Hydrogenophaga sp. SL48: one gene and its partner. The protein of the gene in region 1 interacts with the protein of each later gene in a pairwise test. Links are inferred from orthologs where the notes say so. Each region holds a gene or a part of one and is shown in the gene's direction. Other genes may lie near its edges.

Region 1 (3,640 bases):
TGCCCAGGTCTGCCCGCAGGTGATCGAGCTCGGTCCGCCCAACGCCACCATCCACAAAATCGACGAACACGTGGCCGTGGCCGACATCGAGCCACTGAAGAACATCTACCGCCGCGTGCTGGACAACCTGTCGCAACAGGTCGCCAGCCGCTGAACCCCATGACCCTGCAAGACCTTCTGGCCGGGGCCACGGCGCGTCTCGAAGCCGCTCAACTCGCCTATGGCCACGGCACCCACAACGCCCGCGACGAAGCGGCCTGGCTCGTGCTCTGGCAACTTCACCTGCCGCTGGACAGTGACCTGGACGAGATGGCCGAGACCCCGGTCAGCGACGAAGAGGCGCTGGCCGTGGCCGACCTGATCACGCGCCGCATTCAAACCCGACGACCCGCTGCCTACCTCACGCAAGAAGCCTGGTTGCAGGGTGTGTCGTTCTACGTCGACGAGCGCGCCATCGTGCCGCGCAGCTTCATCGCGGAGCTGATCGTCGACGGGGGCTTTGACGCCTGGTTGTCCGATGACACACGCAACGTGCTCGACCTGTGCACCGGCAACGGCAGCCTGGCCGTGCTCGCGGCCATGGCGTACCCCGATGTGCAGGTCACCGGCGCCGACATTTCCGCCGACGCCCTGGCCGTGGCCCGCATCAACGTGGACCGGCACGGCCTGCAGGACCGCATCACCCTCATCGAGTCCGACGGGCTCAGGGACTGCCCCGGCCCCTACGACCTGGTGCTGTGCAACCCGCCCTATGTCAACGCGCAGAGCATGAGCGCCCTGCCCGCCGAGTACCTCGCCGAGCCCGAACTCGCGCTGGCCGGCGGAGCCGATGGCATGGACTTTGTCCGCCATCTGCTGCGCGATCTCCCCTCCCGCCTGGGCCCGAAGGGCGTGCTGGTGCTTGAAATCGGCAACGAACGCGAACACTTCGAAGCTGCGTTTCCGCAACTCGATGCCGTGTGGCTGTCCACCAGCGCCGGCGACGACCAGGTTCTTCTTCTCACCTCCGATTCCCTTTCGGCACTGGCTTCCCAGCCAACGCCCCTCCCATGATCACATTGAAAAACCTGGTCCTTCGTCGCGGCACGAAGGTCCTGCTCGATGGCGCTTCCGCCACCATCAACCCCGGTGAAAAAGTCGGCCTGGTCGGGCGCAACGGCGCCGGCAAGTCCAGCCTGTTCGGTCTGCTCAACAAGACACTGCACGAAGACAAGGGCGACTTCTATGTGCCCGCCCAGTGGCGCATGGCGCAGGTGGCACAGGACATGCCCGAGACCGACATGCCCGCCACGCAGTTCGTGATCGAAGGCGACGTGACACTGCTTGCCGCGCAGCAGGAAGTGACCGCATCGGAAGACAGCAACGATGGCGAGCGCATGGCCCACGCCTACATGGCGCTGCATGACGCCGGCGCGCACGACGCCCCGGCCCGTGCGCAAGCCCTGATCCTCGGTCTGGGGTTCCGCATGGACGAACTGGACCGCCCGGTCAACAGCTTTTCGGGCGGCTGGCGCATGCGCCTGCAGCTCGCCCGCGCGCTGATGTGTCCCAGCGACCTGCTGCTGCTCGACGAACCCACCAACCACCTGGACCTGGACGCCCTGGTCTGGCTGGAGGCCTGGCTGCAACGCTACAGCGGCACCATGCTGGTGATCAGCCACGACCGCGAGTTTCTGGACGCTGTGACCAATGTCACCGTCCACATCGAACGCGCCCAACTCACGCGCTACGGTGGCAACTACAGCAAGTTCGAAGACATGCGCGCCGAACAGATGGCGCTGCAGGCCACGGCGTACTCCAAGCAGCAGGAAAAGGTCGCGCACCTGCAGAAATTCATCGACCGCTTCAAGGCCAAGGCCAGCAAGGCCAAGCAGGCTCAGAGCCGGGTCAAGGCGCTGGAGCGCATGGAGAAAATCGGCCCGGTGCTGGCCGACGCCGACTTCACTTTCGAGTTCAGCGAGCCGCAGAACCTGCCCAACCCGATGCTGGCCATGCAGGACGTCAGCTTTGGCTACCCAGCGCCGGAAGACGGCGGTGAACCCACCGTGATCGTGCGCAACGTCAGTCGCTCGGTGCTGGCCGGGCAGCGCATCGGCATCCTGGGTGCCAACGGCCAGGGCAAATCCACCGTGGTGAAGACCATCGCGCGCGACCTGAAGGCCATCAGCGGCGAGATCATCGAGGGCAAGGGACTGAACATCGGCTACTTCGCCCAGCAGGAACTCGATGTGCTGCGCCCCGCCGACACCCCGCTGGAACACATGATCCGCCTGGTGCGAGAGTGCACGGCGCAGAGCCGCCTGAGTGGTCAGGCCACGCGCGAGCAGGACCTGCGCAGCTTCCTAGGCAGCTTCAACTTCACCGGCGACCAGGTGAAGCAGGCGGTGGGCAGCATGAGCGGCGGGGAAAAGGCCCGCCTGGTGCTGTGCATGATCGTCTGGCAGCGCCCCAACCTGCTGTTGCTCGATGAGCCCACCAACCACTTGGATCTCGCGACGCGTGAGGCCTTGTCGATGGCGCTCAACGAATTCGAAGGCACTGTCATGCTGGTCAGCCACGACCGCGCGTTGCTGCGTGCCGTCTGCGACGAGTTCTGGCTGGTCTCGCGCGGCGGCATCGGCCCGTTCGATGGCGACCTGGACGACTACCAGCGCTACCTGCTGGACGTGGCCAAACAGGCCCGAGAAGCCCAGCGACAGGAACAGAAGGACCAGCGCAACGCGCCAGCGGCTGCACCCGTTGTCGCCGTGGCAGCGCCTGCACCTGCTCCGGCCGCCAATCGCAGCCCGGAACAACGCAAGCAGGATGCCCAACGCCGGCAGCAACTGACCGAACAGTTGCGCCCTTTGAAGAAGGAGTTGGAACAAAACGAAAAACGCATGGCGGCACTCTCCCAAGAAAAATCAGGTTTGGAAGCCGTACTGAGCCAGCAGACCACTCCGTCAGCCATGGCCGATGCCGGGCGCAAGCTCAAAGCCATCAACGACGACATCGAGGCACTGGAAGCGCGCTGGCTGGAACTGACCGATGCCATCGAATCGGCCAGCAGCGTTGCATGAACCTTGAGCGACGGCGAAGGCGCCTTCAACATCGCGCTACAGTCCAGAGGCATTTTTCAACCGCCCATTTTGAAAGGTAGACCCCACATGATGTCCATTCTTGGAACTCTGTTCATTGGCCTGATCGCGGGCTTTGTCGCCCGTGCCATCAAACCCGGCGACGACGGCATGGGCTGGATCATGACCGCGGTGCTGGGTGTGGCGGGTTCGTTTCTCGCCAGCTACGGCGGTGCTGCGCTGGGTCTGTATGCCCCAGGCCAGATCGCTGGTTTTGTCGCGTCTGTTGTCGGCGCCGTGATCCTGCTGGTGATCTACGGTTTTGTGAAGAAAAAGTAGACCTTGAATCGGCTCACTGAGGTTGGCGTTCCAAGGACCTCACCGAAACACAAAGAACCATGAAAAAAGCCCCGATCGAAAGATCGGGGCTTTTTATTTGGTGGGACGTGCGGGGGTCGAACCCACGACAAACGGATTAAAAGTCCGCTGCTCTACCAACTGAGCTAACGTCCCATCAACTGGGCACTCCAGCAGACTCACATCTACCGGAACAGATTCACACTTGCGAGACCCGAACCATGAAT
Region 2 (4,043 bases), 190 kb from region 1 along the record:
CGACAAGGAAAAATCCGTGTCCCAGCTGCTGCTGGAGATCCAGACCACACAGCCCAACCTGTCGCAACACCTGAACCTGCTGTACAGGGCAGGCGTGCTGGCCAAGCGCAAGGAGGGCACGCAGGTCATTTACCGTGTCCAGAGTGAGAAGGCGGTGACCCTGTGTCGCACCGTCTGCACCCAGATCGCGATCGAGATGGACGAGCCCAGCGCGGTGCCTGCCTCCGAGCGCCTGTCACCCCGCGTCGGCGCCTGACGCGCGCTCGCTGACGGGAGGCTGTCGCTTCGCCGTCGCGCAACACGCGAACCTCATTTCGGTGCCAATGCACCGATAACACGCAATCTCTGCACCGCAGCTGTTCCGGCGATGGCACAATCGCGGGCTGCAGTCAGGTCCTTCCACAGTCACTGTCGCATCCGCCAATCGGTCAAGCCGTGTCGCGGGAGGTTTCTTTAACCAGCTAATGTTTCCCAGAGGGAAGCGGAGGTCAGCGGATCTATGAGCAATTCCCCATCGAACGGGAGCAACGTCTATGTTGCCTTCCAAAACAACTCGTACCTCTTCGGCGGCAACGCGCCGTACGTGGAAGAGATGTATGAGAACTACCTGAACAACCCTGGCAGCGTGCCAGACAACTGGCGCAGCTACTTCGACGCCTTGCAGCACGTGCCTGCCGTCGACGGCACCGATGCCCGTGATGTGCCCCACCTGCCCGTCATCAACGCCTTCGCCGAACGCGCCAAACAAGGTGGAACCCGTGTCGTTGTCGCCGCCGGCGCCGACTCCGATCTGGGTCGCAAGCGCGTGGCCGTGCAGCAGCTCATTGCCGCCTACCGCAACGTCGGCTCTCGCTGGGCCGACCTCGACCCGCTCAAGCGCACCGAGCGCGACCACATTCCCGAACTCGACCCCTCGTTCTACGGCTTCACCGACGCCGATTTCGAGACCGTGTTCAACACCAGCAACACCTTCTTCGGCAAGGAGGTCATGTCCTTGCGCGACCTGCTCAACGCCTTGCGCGAAACCTATTGCGCCAGCGTCGGGGCCGAGTACATGTACATCAGCGACCAGACGCAGAAGCGCTGGTGGCAGGAAAAGCTGGAATCGATCCGCAGCAAGCCGGCATTCAACGCCGACAAGAAAAAGGCCATCCTCGACCGCCTGACCGCGGCCGAAGGCCTGGAGCGTTTTCTGCACACCAAGTACGTGGGCCAGAAGCGCTTCTCGCTCGAAGGTGGCGAGAGCTTCATCGCCGCCATGGACGAGGTGATCCAGCAGGCCGGCGCTCAGGGCGTGCAGGAGATCGTGATCGGTATGGCCCACCGCGGCCGCCTCAACGTGCTGGTCAACATCCTGGGCAAGATGCCCAAGGACCTGTTCGCCGAGTTCGACCACACCGCGCCCGAAGAGCTGCCCGCTGGTGACGTGAAGTACCACCAGGGCTTCAGCTCCGACGTGTCCACCCCTGGCGGCCCGGTGCACCTCTCGCTGGCGTTCAACCCGTCGCACCTGGAAATCGTGAACCCGGTGGTTGAAGGCTCGGTGCGTGCCCGCATGGACCGCCGTGGCGACCCGCTGGGCAATCAGGTGTTGCCGGTGCTCGTGCACGGCGACGCGGCTTTCGCCGGCCAGGGCGTGAACCAGGAAACCCTGGCGCTCGCCGCGACCCGTGGCTACACCACGGGCGGCACGGTGCACCTGATCATCAACAACCAGATCGGTTTCACCACCTCCGACCCGCGCGACCTGCGCTCCACGCTGTACTGCACCGACATCGTCAAGGGTGTCGAGTCGCCGGTGCTGCACGTTAACGGCGACGACCCCGAAGCCGTGGTGCTGGCCACCCAGCTGGCGCTGGAGTACCGCATGACCTTCCGCAAGGACGTGGTCGTGGACATCATCTGCTTCCGCAAGCTGGGCCACAACGAGCAGGACACCCCGAGCCTGACCCAGCCGCTGATGTACAAGAAAATCGGCGCCCACCCCGGCACCCGCAAGCTCTACGCCGACAAGCTGGCCGCGCAAGGCCTGGGTGAGACGCTGGGCGATGACATGTCCAAGGCCTATCGCGCCGCGCTCGACGCTGGTCGCCACACCGTGGACCCGGTGCTGACCAACTTCAAGAGCAAGTACGCGGTCGACTGGTCGCCCTTCCTGGGCAAGAAGTGGACCGACTCGGGCGACACCGCCATTCCGATGGCCGAGTGGAAGCGCCTCTCGGACCGCCTGACCACCATCCCCGACAGCGTGACCCCGCACCAGCTGGTGAAGAAGGTGTACGCCGACCGCGCGGCCATGGGCCGTGGCGACATTCCGGTGGACTGGGGCATGGGCGAGCACATGGCCTTTGCCTCGCTGGTGGCCAGCGGCTTCCCGGTGCGCCTGTCCGGCGAAGACTGCGGCCGTGGCACCTTCACGCACCGCCACGCCGTGATCCACGACCAGAACCGTGAAAAGTGGAACGAAGGCACCTACACGCCGCTGCAGAACGTGGCCGACAATCAGGCGCCGTTCGTCGTGATCGACTCCATCCTGTCCGAAGAGGCGGTGCTGGGCTTTGAATACGGCTACGCGTCCAACGACCCGAACACCCTCGTGATCTGGGAAGCGCAGTTCGGCGATTTCGCCAACGGCGCGCAGGTGGTGATCGACCAGTTCATCGCCTCCGGCGAGGTGAAGTGGGGCCGCGTCAACGGCATCACGCTGATGCTGCCGCACGGCTACGAAGGCCAGGGCCCCGAGCACAGCTCGGCGCGCCTGGAGCGCTTCATGCAGCTGGCCGCCGACACCAACATGCAGCTCGTGCAGCCGACCACGGCCAGCCAGATCTTCCACATCCTGCGCCGCCAGGTGATCCGCAACCTGCGCAAGCCGCTGATCATCTTCACGCCCAAGTCGCTGCTGCGCAACAAGGACGCGACCTCGCCGCTGTCCGAGTTCACCAAAGGCGGTTTCCAGACCGTGATTCCGGACAGCCATCCGGACGTGGCCAAGAAGGCCGAGAAGGTCAAGCGCGTGATCTGCTGCTCGGGCAAGGTGTACTACGACCTGGTCAAGAAACGCGAAGAGCGTGGCGACGACGACGTGGCCATCCTGCGCGTGGAGCAGCTGTACCCGTTCCCGCACAAGGTGTTCGGCGCCGAACTCAAGAAGTACCCCAACGCCACCGACATCGTGTGGTGCCAGGACGAGCCGCAGAACCAGGGGGCCTGGTTCTTCGTGCAGCACTACATCCACGAGAACATGCTCGACGGTCAGAAGCTGGGTTACGCCGGCCGTGCCGCATCGGCATCGCCGGCCGTGGGTTACGCCCACCTGCACCAGGAGCAGCAGAAGACCCTGATCGAAGCCGCTTTCAGCAAGCTCAAGGGTTTCATCCTCACCAAGTAACTGTCGGCACGTTGATCGGCTGGCCACGCGCGCACCGCGCCTGGCTCGCCCGACCCCCGACCCTGAACGCAATATCTCTAGGACAAGAACATGGCAATCGTAGAAGTCAAAGTTCCGCAGCTCTCCGAGTCCGTGGCCGAGGCCACCCTGCTGCAATGGAAAAAGAAGGTCGGTGATGCCGTCACCGCGGATGAAACCCTGATCGAGATCGAGACCGACAAGGTCGTGCTGGAATGCCCGGCACCATCGTCGGGCGTGCTGGTCGAAATCCTCCAGGGCGATGGCGCCACGGTGGCCGCCGAGCAGCTGATCGCGCGCATCGACACCGCCGCTGTGGCGGGTGCTGCTGCGCCCGCCGCCGCCGCGCCCGCTCCGGTGGCCGCAGCGCCTTTGGCGGCGCCTGCTGCTGCTGCAGTAGTCTCCACCAGCAAAGCCGGCGTGGCCATGCCCGCCGCCGCCAAGCTGATGGCCGACAACGGCATGGCCGCCGGCTCGGTGCCCGGCACGGGCAAGGACGGCCGCGTCACCAAGGGCGATGTGCTCGCCGCCGCCGCGGCACCCAAGGCAGCTGTGGCCGCGCCCGCCGCCATCCCCACCGGCGCACCGACCAAGGTGTTGCCGCAGGTGGCCACGGTCGCCCCCGACCTCGGCG

What was found.
Region 2: the proteins of IM738_RS08685 (region 1) and IM738_RS09490 interact in binary tests that used the Escherichia coli proteins (3 or more experiments, as listed by UniProt). The link is inferred for Hydrogenophaga sp. SL48 from one-to-one orthologs.

Annotation. Positions count from the first base shown.
Region 1 is NZ_CP063400.1:1,805,941-1,809,580, forward strand. Bases 555-3,554 are described here. They hold IM738_RS08685 (ABC-F family ATP-binding cassette domain-containing protein), read left to right. Parts: upstream 555-1,049; coding sequence 1,050-3,059; downstream 3,060-3,554. Other genes in these bases: prmB (50S ribosomal protein L3 N(5)-glutamine methyltransferase), read left to right, coding at 555-1,053; IM738_RS08690 (GlsB/YeaQ/YmgE family stress response membrane protein), read left to right, coding at 3,147-3,395. Also shown: dapE (succinyl-diaminopimelate desuccinylase), read left to right, coding at 1-154; more of prmB, read left to right, coding at 160-554. UniProt on the Escherichia coli protein: Genetic data indicate it may be involved in ribosome assembly or function.
Region 2 is NZ_CP063400.1:1,993,819-1,997,861, reverse strand. What follows is about bases 189-3,591. They hold IM738_RS09490 (2-oxoglutarate dehydrogenase E1 component), read left to right. Parts: upstream 189-499; coding sequence 500-3,391; downstream 3,392-3,591. Other genes in these bases: odhB (2-oxoglutarate dehydrogenase complex dihydrolipoyllysine-residue succinyltransferase), read left to right, coding at 3,482-3,591; IM738_RS09495 (ArsR/SmtB family transcription factor), read left to right, coding at 189-256. In the rest of the region: more of IM738_RS09495, read left to right, coding at 1-188; more of odhB, read left to right, coding at 3,592-4,043. UniProt on the Escherichia coli protein: E1 component of the 2-oxoglutarate dehydrogenase (OGDH) complex which catalyzes the decarboxylation of 2-oxoglutarate, the first step in the conversion of 2-oxoglutarate to succinyl-CoA and CO(2).